2 regions of the Pseudoalteromonas sp. CO348 genome follow, and region 1 is predicted to be linked to the other one. Evidence: predicted binding sites of a transcription regulator. Region 1 holds the regulator's gene; the other holds the start of a gene.
What was found. The regulator NrdR, encoded in region 1, represses ribonucleotide reductase genes. The targets are predictions, from matches to a motif close to AAACACNANATNTNGTGTTT.
Positions count from the first base shown of each region.

Region 2: nrdA (class 1a ribonucleoside-diphosphate reductase subunit alpha) is a predicted target of NrdR. The motif match lies at 4,965-4,984, and genes of this name have one in related genera.

Region 1 covers NZ_SGPI01000010.1:132,365-138,970, reverse strand. The annotation lists gene thiL (thiamine-phosphate kinase) at 1-552, opposite strand, end outside; gene nusB (transcription antitermination factor NusB) at 596-1,006, opposite strand; gene ribE (6,7-dimethyl-8-ribityllumazine synthase) at 1,018-1,482, opposite strand; gene ribBA (bifunctional 3,4-dihydroxy-2-butanone-4-phosphate synthase/GTP cyclohydrolase II) at 1,599-2,711, opposite strand; gene EXT48_RS03265 (riboflavin synthase) at 2,740-3,396, opposite strand; gene ribD (bifunctional diaminohydroxyphosphoribosylaminopyrimidine deaminase/5-amino-6-(5-phosphoribosylamino)uracil reductase RibD) at 3,398-4,510, opposite strand; gene nrdR (transcriptional regulator NrdR) at 4,507-4,956, opposite strand; gene glyA (serine hydroxymethyltransferase) at 5,042-6,298, opposite strand; gene thrC (threonine synthase) at 6,556-6,606, opposite strand, start outside.
Region 2 covers NZ_SGPI01000016.1:131,148-137,753, reverse strand. The annotation lists gene serC (3-phosphoserine/phosphohydroxythreonine transaminase) at 1-192, opposite strand, end outside; gene gyrA (DNA gyrase subunit A) at 404-3,076, opposite strand; gene ubiG (bifunctional 2-polyprenyl-6-hydroxyphenol methylase/3-demethylubiquinol 3-O-methyltransferase UbiG) at 3,342-4,052, shown strand; gene EXT48_RS07130 (HAD family hydrolase) at 4,049-4,696, shown strand; gene nrdA (class 1a ribonucleoside-diphosphate reductase subunit alpha) at 5,052-6,606, shown strand, end outside.

The sequences.
Region 1 (6,606 bases):
AAGCGCCGCTTTGTAATGTTTTGGCTCAAGCGTCCAGTCCTGCTTTCGCGCTTCAATAGCAAGCCCTGCGTCACCAAGTGGACCTGTTACATAAATCCAATCACCCACTCGCGCTCCTGAGCGCTTGAGTGCTTTACCAGTTGGTACAATACCTTTTGCACATATAGTGATAGTCAATGGACCTTGCGTTGTATCGCCACCTATTACTTGTACGTTATAGTACTCGGCGATTTCATGCATGCCTTCGGTGAAGGCCTCTAACCACTCCAAGTCAGCGTTGGGTATGGTTAAACCAAGTGACACCCAAGTAGGTTCCGCGCCCATTGCAGCTAAGTCGCTAAGGTTTACCGCAATCACACGATGGCCAAGCGCCCGTGGTGGAATATCTTCAAAAAAGTGCACACCCGCAACTAGCGTATCCGTTGTTACCGCAAGCTGATTGCCAGCAGGAACTGAAACTAAGGCGCAGTCATCACCGATCCCAAGCTCTACATCTCGGCGAATAATGCCACGACCTTTAAAATAGTGATTGATTAGCTCAAATTCTTTCATACACAAAAAAGCCGGCCAAGGCCGGCTATTCCTATAGTAAAGCTTATTTGCGAATAAACTTAACCGCTTTGTCCAGTACACCGTTAACGAATTTGTGGCTTTCTTCAGCGCCAAACATTTTCGCTAACTCAATACCTTCGTTGATAGCCACTTTGTATGGCACATCTTCACGGAATTTAAGCTCATAAGCACTAACACGTAACACGGCAAGCTCAACCATATCCAATTCTTCAAGTGGACGAGCTAAATGCGGACGAATTGCTTCGTCTAGCTGCTTTTGGTTAACAACAACACCACGTGCTAAGTCTTTGAAGTATTCTACATCGACTTTCGTTACGTCGTTTTCGATCAGCATTTGCTGTTCGATATCGGCAATTGGGTTACCACTTAGCTGCCAAGAATAAATAGCTTGTAAAGCAAGTACACGTGCTTTGCGTCTAGCTGCTGGTTTCACTGAGATTCCTCTTAAATTTGCTCTAGCACGTTCACCATTTCTAGAGCTCCAAGGGCGGCTTCTCCCCCTTTGTTGCCCATTTTAGTGCCCGCGCGCTCGATAGCTTGCTCAATGCTTTCAGTAGTAAGTACACCAAAAGCAACAGGGATGTCATAATCTAATGAAACGCTAGCTAAGCCTTTGTTAGACTCGTTAGCAACTAAATCGAAGTGTGGCGTACCACCACGAATAATCACACCTAGCGCAATAATCGCGTCGTGCTCTTTTTTCATCGCAACGCGTTTTGCTGCTAGTGGTAGTTCAACCGCTCCCGGTACATATACAACCGTGATGTCTTCATCGCTAACACCACCGGTACGTTTTAATTCATCTACAGCGCCTTCAAGTAAGCTGCTACCGATAAAATCGTTAAAACGTGAAATGACAATGGCAAATTTTTTGCCAGGAGCGTATTTATTACCTTCGATTACTTTCATTAGATGTTCCTAATCTGTATGAGCAATTGCCAAATTGAGGCGCATGATAGCACAGTAATGTGGCAATCGCCTACTATCTGAATATAGGCGATTGCGATCAATTTGGCATTTTGGAATTATTTTGGTTCGACGTATTCAACCACTTCTAAGTGGAAACCAGACAGTGCATGATATTTTTTCGGTAGACTCATTAGGCGCATTTTCTGAATGCCTAAATCAGCCAAAATTTGCGACCCCACACCTACGGTGCGCGAAGTACCTTGGAATTTACGGTAGTTCACCTGTTCACCCGCATCTTCCGCAGCAAATGCCTTAACCAGCGCTTCCATCTCTTCGCTGCGTTCTTGCTTACCAAGAATGACTAATACACCTTCGTTGTCGGCGATGTGCTTCATGGCACTTTGCAGTGTCCAGCTTCTATCCGCGCTGCGATCTGAATGAAGAATATCGTTAAACGTGCTTTGCAGATGCACACGTACTAAATTGGCTTCTTCCGATTTTATCTCGCCTTTTACCATCGCATAGTGAAGTTGATTATCAATGGTGTCTTTGTACGTCACTAGATTAAACTCACCAAACTCAGTAGGCAGTCTACACTCTGCTACTTTTTCGATAGTGGTTTCGTTTAAATTACGATACTCAATTAAATCAGCAATGGTGCCGATTTTAATATCGTGTTCTTTTGCGAATACTTCTAGTTGTGGGCGACGTGCCATAGTGCCGTCTGGATTTAGAATTTCAACAATCACAGATGCAGGTTCCAATCCCGCCAAACGTGCTAAATCACATCCAGCTTCAGTATGGCCTGCACGCGTTAAAACGCCGCCTGGTTGCGCCATGATTGGGAAGATATGACCAGGTTGTACAATATCTTCAGGCACCGCACCTTTGGCAACTGCAGCTTGCACTGTACGAGCACGATCTGCCGCTGAAATCCCCGTCGTTACGCCTTTTGCAGCTTCAATAGACAAAGTAAAGTTGGTAGAGAACTGAGCGCCATTGGTTTTCACCATTAGTGGCAAGTTCAGCTGCTCACAGCGCTCCTGTGTCATGGTCAAACAGATTAACCCGCGACCATATGTTGCCATGAAATTAATTGCATCTGGTGTAATGTGCTCTGCTGCAATGATCAGATCACCTTCATTTTCTCGGTCTTCATCGTCCATCAAAATAACCATTTTACCGGCTTTAATGTCCGCGATGATTTCCTCAGCACTATTTAAACTCATAGTTTTCCCATTTTTACTTTGTCTGTGGCTACTTTATAAAGCCAGCTTTCGCCAATAGACTGGTTGTGAGAGTGGACTCGCTGGCAGCGCTTGGCTCACCCTGAATTAGTCTTTCGAGGTAGCGGGCGATTTGGTCAACCTCTAGGTTTAGTTTTGACCCGACTTGAAAACCTGCAATCGTCGTTTCTTGCGCCGTGTGTGGCACTATGGTCAGTTTAAAGCGATTTTGTTCCACGGCATTGACCGTCAAACTGATACCATCAATGGCAACCGAACCTTTATACGGAATATACTTCATTAGCGATGACGGCGCGGCTAACCAATAGTCAGTCGCTCTGGCATTAGCGGTTATCTCAACCACTTCAGCAATACCATCCACATGGCCTGACACCAAATGACCGCCTAGACGTGAAATCGGCTGCAGTGCCTTTTCAAGATTTACCTTTTGGCCTTGTTGGTACTCGGCAAAACGCGTCAAACTTAAGGTTTCGTTAGAAACATCGGCTTTGAAGCCATCATGAAACTTCTCAGTTACGGTCAGGCAAACCCCGTTAGTGGCAATACTATCACCCAAGTTTACATCGCTCATATCAAGAGATGTCGTGGTCACACGAACAATTAAATCGCCGCCCTTGAGCTGCAATTGAGTTAATGTTCCTGTTGCTTCGATAATACCTGTAAACATTTTACTTCTCTTTAGTCGCGATAAGTTTGAGATCAGGCCCCACTTGGCAAACGTCGCCAAACACTAACTCTGGTATTTGCGACATGGCACTCAGTGGCGTGGTGTTAAACAGCCCTTTTCCAGCGCCAATTATTTTCGGTGCCAAATAGACGATATATTCATCGATTAGCCCTTGTTCATGCATTACCCCCGCAAGGGTGGCACCGGCTTCTAACCAAACATAATTACAGTGCTTTTCAGCCAGCTTGTTGAGCACGGCTTTTAGGTCGAGCTTACCGTTGATTTCAGGCACGACAATTTGCTCTACGAAATGAGGCCATTGCGCTGAATTATCAATAGTACGGCGAAAAATAATCACCGGAGATGTAATTTTAAATAGCGCAAGATCTGGTGTCAGACGATTTTGTGAGTCAATAATCGCACGTATCGGCTGGCGTAGCTCAGATTGAGGATAATCGGTGTCTTGCAAAAACTCCTCACGAACATTGAGTCTGGCGTTGTCTACCATAACCGTATCCGCTCCGGTCAAGACCACACAGCTCTGCGCGCGGTGGCTCTGTACGTCTAAGCGCGCTTCCGCTGAGGTAATCCACTTGCTCTGGCCATTGTTTAGTGCGGTTTTACCATCAAGAGAAGCGGCAAGCTTACAAGTCACGAATGGCAATCCATGCTCCATTCGCTTCAAGAATCCGGTATTCAGTGCCCTTGCTTGTGGCTCTAACAAACCAAAAGCCGTTGCAATTCCCGCGGCCTCTAACATTGCCAATCCACGCCCTGCAACTTGTGGGTTGGGATCAACCATGGCTGCAACCACTCTGCTGACGCCTGCGTCAATCAGACCTTTAGCACACGGCGGCGTTCTGCCATAGTGACTACACGGCTCAAGCGTTACATAGGCAGTTGCACCAGCGGCTTTAGCTCCAGCTTGCTTAAGCGCATGCACTTCAGCATGGCCTTCACCTGCTTTTAAGTGCGCGCCTTCGCCGACGATTTCACCGTCTTTTACGATCACACAGCCGACGTTTGGATTAGGTGTTGTGGTGTATTTACCGCGCTTTGCAAGCGTGATGGCGCGGCTCATGTAATCATGGTCTTGCGCTGTGAACTGGCTCAATCCCCCAACCTCGCAATTTCTTCACCAAACTCACGAATATCTTCAAAAGAGCGATATACTGAAGCAAATCGCACATAAGCCACTTTATCGAGCTTTTTGAGGGCTTCCATAATACATTCGCCAATCATGTCGCTTGGTACTTCGCGTTCACCCGTACCACGAATTTGAGATTTAATCTGGTGTACTACTTCTTCTATTTGTTCTGTGCTGACTGGGCGCTTTTCCAGCGCTCGGTGCATGCCATTGAGTAGCTTATCTTCATTGAAAGGCTCTCTGGTACCATCTTGCTTTATCACGCGCGGCATTAAGAGCTCTGCGCCCTCGAAGGTAGTAAAGCGTTCGTGGCATAAAATACACTCACGACGGCGACGGACTTGGTGGCCGGAAGCAACCAAACGTGAATCTATCACTTTGGTATCTTTGGCTGTACAGAATGGACAATGCATAGACGCTCTCGTTGACTCAAAAACAAAAAAGGCCGCTTGAATGCGGCCTTAATCATAACAAAAAACTGCTTTTTTGTGAGCGAAATTATGCGTAAACAGGTAATTTAGCGCAAATTGCTTTTACTTTTTCTTTCACTTGTGCCTGTACAGACTCATCATTGATGTTGTCTAGTACGTCACAGATCCAGCCAGCAAGCTCTTTCGACTCAGCTTCTTTGAAGCCACGACGAGTGATTGCAGGAGAACCTATACGCAGACCAGAAGTAACGAACGGTGAACGTGGATCGTTTGGTACGGAGTTTTTGTTTACTGTGATATTTGCACGGCCAAGCGCTGCATCTGCATCTTTACCTGTGATGTCTTTATCAATCAGGTCAAGTAGGAACAGGTGGTTTTCAGTTTTGCCAGAAACCACTTTATAACCACGCTCCTGAAGTACCGCAACCATAGCTTGTGCATTTTTAACCACTTGCTCTTGGTATGACTTGAACTCTGGCTGTAGTGCTTCTTTGAACGCAACCGCCTTCGCAGCGATAACGTGACATAGAGGACCACCTTGGCCACCAGGGAATACGGCAGAGTTTAGCTTTTTGTAGATTTCTTCATCATCACAAGCAGAGATGATAAGACCACCACGAGGACCCGCTAGCGTTTTGTGCGTTGTTGTTGTTACAACGTGTGCATGAGGCACTGGGCTTGGATAAATACCAGCGGCAACTAGACCTGCAACGTGCGCCATATCAACAAGTAGGTAAGCGCCTACTTTATCAGCGATTTCGCGGAACTTCGCCCAGTCAACGATCCCTGAGTACGCAGAGAAACCACCGATGATCATTTTTGGCTTGTGTTCAAGTGCTAACGCTTCAACTTGCGCGTAATCGATTTCGCCAGTTTCTTCGTTTAGACCGTACTGGATAGCATTGTACGTTTTACCAGAGAAGTTTACGTGTGAACCGTGCGTTAAGTGACCACCGTGGGCAAGGCTCATACCTAGCACGGTATCATGTGGCTGAAGTAGCGCTTGGAATACCGCCGCGTTTGCTTGTGAGCCAGCGTGAGGCTGAACGTTAGCGTAAGTCGAACCAAATAGCGCATTGGCACGGTCAATCGCGAGCTGCTCAACCACGTCAACGTGCTCACAACCGCCGTAGTAACGCTTACCTGGGTAACCTTCAGCATACTTGTTTGTTAGCTGAGAACCCTGCGCTTCAAGTACACGTGGGCTACAGTAGTTCTCAGAAGCGATAAGCTCGATGTGCTCTTCTTGACGTGAAGTTTCTGCTTCAATCGCTGCAAATAGTTCTGGGTCAAAATCTGCAATATTCATGTTACGTTCTAACATGGTTTCTCCTAGGTAAACGTAAGGGTATTTTTAAAGACAATCTAGCATCACAAGATAACCAGTTTGCCTATGAAATCAGCATGGGCATATTTAAGCAGGGATTGAATTTATTTCACACCCCTATCGCGATGATATTTTTTTATTTAAACATTAATATTTTAAATAAGACAACCCAAGTTGCATTTGAAAAGCTAATATAGTCTTGAAATTGACCTTATCTGAGTGGACGTTCTACCCACTCAGACAGGTTCTCTGATTTAGTTGAGTTTTGCTAACATTGCCGCCTTCAAAGCATCATAATCTGCACT
Region 2 (6,606 bases), on a different contig from region 1:
ATCAGAGATGTTCATCAAACGACGTAAGCTTGCTTCGCATTGCTTTGCCATTTCAAGATACGGTGCCGAACGATGGCTCACTTCCATCACCGAAACACCAAGATTTTGCCAATCTAGAAATTCTTTTTGCGCTTTTTTCATAACTTCAACAGGTAACATCGCAGGACCCGCGCAAAAATTATAAACCGTCATATTTTTCCTCATTCCAAATAATCTAGATCATCCAAAGAATAGCGTTATTCTCATGACTTTTTGGATGAACAGTGGGCTGCCCGACTAAAATGTCGGATTGTTGGTAGCCTTAATTTATCAGGCTTCAGGCTCTTGTCATAGAGGAGCAGATTGAAAAAATTGACAGAAAGAAAAAAAGCGACCGAAGTCGCTTTTTTTGGGTAGGATTTTTTTATTCCTCTGCGTCAGATCCCGCAGCAGGTGTTGCTTCACCTTCTAGCTCTGCAACGTCACCTTCAGGCAACTCTTGCACTTCAATTTCTTCGATGCGTTGAAGACCTACTACCTTTTCTTCTTCCATCGTACGGATCAGAATAACACCTTGGGTGTTACGGCCTACCGTAGAAACTTCGTTTACACGCGTTCTAACTAGCGTACCACGGTTTGAGATCAACATGATTTCATCGTTGTCATCAACTTGAACCGCGCCAACCACAGAACCATTTCTTTCAGTTACTTTGATTGACACTACACCTTGTGTTGCACGGCTCTTCGCTGGGTACTCTTCAAGCGGTGTACGCTTACCATAACCATTTTCAGTTACGGTCAAGATTGCACCATCGCCTTGTGGTACGATTAGTGATACCACTTTCACGTCATCAGGCATCTTGATACCACGAACACCTGTTGCTGTACGGCCCATCGGACGTAAAGCCAACATTTCTTCGCCAGTTTCAGGATCACGCTTCACTTCACCTGTTTCTGAATCTCGCTGCTTCTCGTTAAAGCGTACAACTTTACCATGCTCAGTAAATAGCATGATGTCATTTTCACCTGTGGTGATGTTAGCACCGATCAGGCTATCGCCTTCGTTCAAGTTGATAGCAATAATGCCACTTGCACGCTGACGGCTGTATGCAGTCAGAGGTGTTTTCTTAACGATACCACTTGCCGTCGCCATAACGATAAACTTATCTTCTTCGTATTCACGAACCGGTAAAATTGTCGTAATACGCTCATCAGCTTCGAGTGGTAATAAGTTAACAATTGGCTTTCCGCGCGCAGCACGTGATGCAAGCGGCAGCTGGTAAACTTTCAACCAATACAAGCGGCCAGAAGTGGAGAAACAAAGAATTGTATCGTGAGTATTTGCAACGAGTAGACGTTCGATAAAGTCTTCATCTTTCATCTTAGTTGCAGATCGCCCTTTACCACCACGACGCTGAGCTTCGTAATCGCTAAGAGGTTGATACTTAACGTAGCCTTCGTGAGAAAGCGTAACTACAACGTCTTCTTCGTTGATCAAATCTTCTAAACTGATATCGTGCGCAGCAGCAGTGATCTCTGTGCGACGCTCATCACCATACGTTTCTTTGATTTCAACTAACTCATCGCGGATCACTTCCATCAAACGCTCTGGAGTAGAAAGGATGTACAGTAGCTCAGCGATAAGATCGAGTAGTTCTTTGTATTCTGCCAGAATTTTCTCGTGCTCAAGACCTGTTAATTTGTGAAGTCTTAAGTCTAGGATTGCTTGGGCTTGTTGCTCAGACAAATAGTACTGACCATCACGGATCCCTAATTCTTCCGCTAACCAATCTGGACGCGCAACATTTTCTTCACCAGTACGCTCAAGCATTGATTTAACGTTACCAAGATCCCAAGCTCGCGCAGTTAGCGCCGCTTTCGCTTCTGCTGGAGTTGGTGACTTACGAATAAGCTCAATGATTGGGTCAATGTTGGCTAGCGCAATTGCGAGGCCTTCAAGCGTATGCGCTCGGTCTCTTGCCTTACGCAGGTCAAATACAGTACGACGCGTTACGACTTCACGACGGTGAATAATAAACGCATCAAGCATTTCTTTCAGGTTGAAACACTTGGGCTGGTTGTTATCTAGTGCAACCATATTGATGCCAAACACAGTTTGTAGTTGTGTTTGAGCGTATAGGTTGTTTAGTACAACCTCACCGACTTCACCGCGTTTGATTTCAATAACAATACGCATACCGTCTTTATCAGACTCGTCGCGTAGTGCACTGATCCCTTCAACCTTTTTGTCTTTAACAAGCTCTGCAATCTTTTCAATTAGTCTTGCTTTGTTAACTTGGTAAGGAATTTCATGAACGATGATGGTTTCTTTGTTTGTTTTCTCATCGACTTCGATTTCAGCTTTCGCGCGAATATAGATCTTACCACGACCTGTTTTATAGGCTTGTTCGATGCCGTTTTTACCGCTAATGATGGCAGCAGTCGGGAAATCAGGACCCGGAATATAGTCGATTAACTCTTCAATGGTGATGTCTGGATTCTGGATCACAGCCAAACAACCATTGATCACCTCAGTTAAGTTGTGAGGTGGAATATTGGTCGCCATACCAACCGCGATACCAGATGAACCATTCACCAATAAGTTAGGCACTTTAGTTGGTAACACATCTGGAATTTGCTCTGTACCATCGTAGTTTGGTACATAATCAACGGTTTCTTTTTCAAGGTCAGCAAGTAACTCGTGAGCGACTTTCGCCATACGTACTTCGGTATAACGCATCGCAGCTGCAGAGTCACCATCGACAGAACCAAAGTTACCTTGTCCATCTACGAGCATATAGCGTAGAGAGAAAGGCTGAGCCATACGTACAATAGTATCGTAAACCGCGCTATCACCATGCGGGTGATATTTACCGATTACGTCACCAACTACACGAGCTGACTTTTTATAAGGTTTGTTCCAGTCATTTTTAAGTTCATTCATCGCGAACAATACACGACGGTGAACAGGCTTTAGGCCGTCACGTACGTCAGGTAATGCACGACCTACGATTACACTCATTGCATAATCTAGGTATGAATTTTTTAATTCATCTTCGATATTGACTGGCAGGATTTCATTGGCGAGATCAGACATTTGACTCCACTTTCCTTCAGTGTCCACCCCTTTTGTGTCACACTACAACTTGTGTTGAGATGCTATCTGAATATCAAATTGCTCTTTCTGCTGAAGCGCCAATTAAACGCGCTTCAAAAAATAGCCGAATTGCCTCAGAGTATCAGCGGGGGCTTTGTTTATTATAAAATTCGTCAAGCATGCTAACACACTTTTTACCGTTTTACAGGTGCTATTTTTATCTAATCCCCTTTATAATGCGCTCAATTCGACGAGGAAGTTTTTTATGACCGAACATCAAAATGTAGACCCTAATGAAATCGCTAAATTTGAAGAAATAGCAGAGCGCTGGTGGGACCGAGAGGGAGAGTTTAAACCATTACACGACATTAACCCGTTGAGATTGGACTTTATTAACGATAAGTGTGAAGGCCTATTTGCAAAAACAGTATTGGATGTCGGTTGTGGTGGCGGGATTTTAACAGAAAGCATGGCTAAGCTGGGTGCAAATGCAACCGGTATCGATATGGGGCAAGAGCCGCTTAACGTCGCAAAGCTCCACGCATTAGAGGTCGGCGTTAACGTAGACTATCAAAAAGTGCCAGCGGAAGAATTCGCAGCTATGCACCAAAGTGAATTCGATGTAGTAACTTGCATGGAAATGTTAGAACACGTACCAGACCCAGAATCCATTATTCGTTCAGTCGCGCAGCTAGTTAAGCCCGGCGGTCATGTATTTTTTTCTACCTTAAACAAAACTACAAAAGCGTATTTACTGGCTATCGTCGCTGCTGAAAAACTGCTTAAAATGGTTCCTGAAGGCACGCATGAGCACGATAAGTTTATTCGCCCTTCGACCTTAATTGACTGGGCTGAAAAGTACGACCTCAAAGTCAGAGCGGCGACAGGGATTAACTACAACCCTATCGGCAAAACATTTACCTTAACGAAAGACGTTTCAGTTAACTACATTCTACACTTTGAGAAGCTGGCATGATCCAAGCGGTACTATTTGATTTAGACGGCACCTTGCTGGATACCAGTGATGATTTGGGCGCTGCACTAAACCACGTTTTAACTGTTAATAAAATGCCTTCTGTCGGCAAACAGGTATATAGCAGTGCGATTTCAAACGGCGTAGCAGCGATGTTACAGGTAGGGTTTGGTGAGTCATTAAAGCACTTTGATACTCAGATATTACGTCAGGGGGTACTCGACTACTATCTGGCAAATCTATCAGTACATTCCCAATGTTTTGCGCAAATTGGTGAGTTATTAGCGGCACTTTTAGAAAAAGAGATTCAGGTTGGGATCATGACCAACAAACCTGAGTTTTTAACACTTCCGCTACTAAAACAGATCCCTGAACTTGCAAAGATCGAGACAGTAGTATGCGGAGATACGCTGGCGGTGGCCAAACCTCATCCCGAGCCTTTACTGTTAGTGGCGTCAAAATTGGGGGTGTCACCAGCGCAATGTATTTATGTTGGCGATGCTGAGCGAGACATTATTGCTGCAAAATCCGCAAAAATGATTAGTGCAGCAGCAATGTGGGGATTCATTCCATCTGAAGCTGAAGCTAAGTATTGGCAGGCGGATCTCTATCTTACTAACCCATTAGACACGTTATCGCATATTTAGTGTCGATAAAAAAATAAAACACCATATATTGTGTTTTTGCTATAATAGATACGAATTTGTGTAGAAAAAAATCAGTTAGAATTTTTTTTTATTTTTGCTGAAAAGCATCATCTTTTTGTTGATTTTTCTTTGTGGGCAGATAAGTGGATTGTCATAGGTTAGTGGATACTTACATAAATAAATTATCCCAAACTTATCCACAATTCTGCCCAAGTTGTTCTCTTGCAAATTCACATCAACCCCACTATCTTGTGATCCCTAGCCACTAGGGCACCATATATAGTGGTGGTTTGCTAAACAATTTTATATTCGTGCGATATCTAAAGCGCGTTCCTAAGGAATACAGGCACATAACATGAACCAACAGCTATCTGTATGCAAAAGAAACGGTCGCAAAGAACCGTTAGATCTAGATAAGATCCATCGTGTCATTACATGGGCGGCAGAAGGCCTAGATAACGTCTCAGTTTCTCAGGTTGAATTAAAGTCACACATCCAGTTTTATGACGGTATTCGTACTGGTGATATCCACGAAACGATTATTAAAGCTGCAGCCGATCTGATCTCAAAAGAGTCTCCAGATTATCAGTATCTAGCCGCTCGTTTGGCTATTTTCCACTTGCGTAAGAAAGCCTATGGCTGTTTTGAGCCGCCGCACTTACACGACCACGTGGTAAAGCTGGTTGAAGACAAGCGCTACGATCAGCACCTTCTTACTGACTACACAAAAGCAGAGTTTGATGAGCTAAACAGCTACATCGACCATAGCCGAGATATGAACTTCAGCTATGCAGCTGTTAAGCAGTTGGAAGGTAAGTACCTTGTACAAAACCGCGTAACGGGTGAAATCTATGAAAGTGCGCAGTTCTTATATGTTCTTGTAGCTGCTAGCCTGTTTGCAAACTACCCGAAAGAAACGCGTCTAGATTACATTAAGCGATTCTACGATGCGGTTTCAACATTCAAAATTTCATTACCAACGCCAATTATGGCGGGTGTTCGTACGCCGACACGTCAGTTTAGTTCATGCGTACTGATTGAATGTGCTGATAGCCTAGATTCAATCAACGCAACTTCTTCTGCGATTGTAAAATACGTCAGTCAGCGCGCTGGTATTGGTATTAACGCAGGTCGTATTCGTGCACTAGGTAGCCCAATCAGAAATGGTGAAGCGTACCACACAGGATGTATTCCATTTTATAAGCACTTCCAAACGGCTGTTAAAAGCTGTTCTCAAGGCGGTGTGCGTGGTGGCGCAGCGACCCTATTCTACCCGCTTTGGCATCTTGAAGTTGAAAACCTATTAGTACTAAAAAATAACCGAGGTGTTGAAGAGAACCGCGTGCGTCATTTAGATTATGGCGTGCAGTTCAACAAAACCATGTATAGCCGCCTAATTAAAGACGACTATATCACGCTATTTAGTCCATCAGATGTGCCAGGTCTTTACGACGCATTCTTTGAAGATCAAGATAAATTCGAAGAACTGTATGTTAAGTACGAGCAAGATGAGGCTATTCGTAAGAAACGCATTAAAGCGATTGAATTATTCTCAATGTTTGCGCAAGAACGTGCGAGCACCGGTCGTATTTATCTACAAAACGTTGACCACTGTAATACACACAGTCCGTTTGACTCTAAGGTTGCACCGATCCGCCAGTCAAACCTATGCCTTGAAATTGCACTACCAACGAAGCCGTTAAGCCATGTAAATGACCCTGAAGGTGAAATTGCACTTTGTACGCTTTCAGCATTTAACTTAGGTGCCATCAAGTCTCTAGATGAGCTAGAAGAGTTAGCAGAGCTTGCGGTTCGCGCACTTGATAACCTATTAGACTATCAAGACTACCCTGTTCCTGCTGCGTACAATGCAACGATGGGACGCCGTACCCTGGGTATCGGTGTGATTA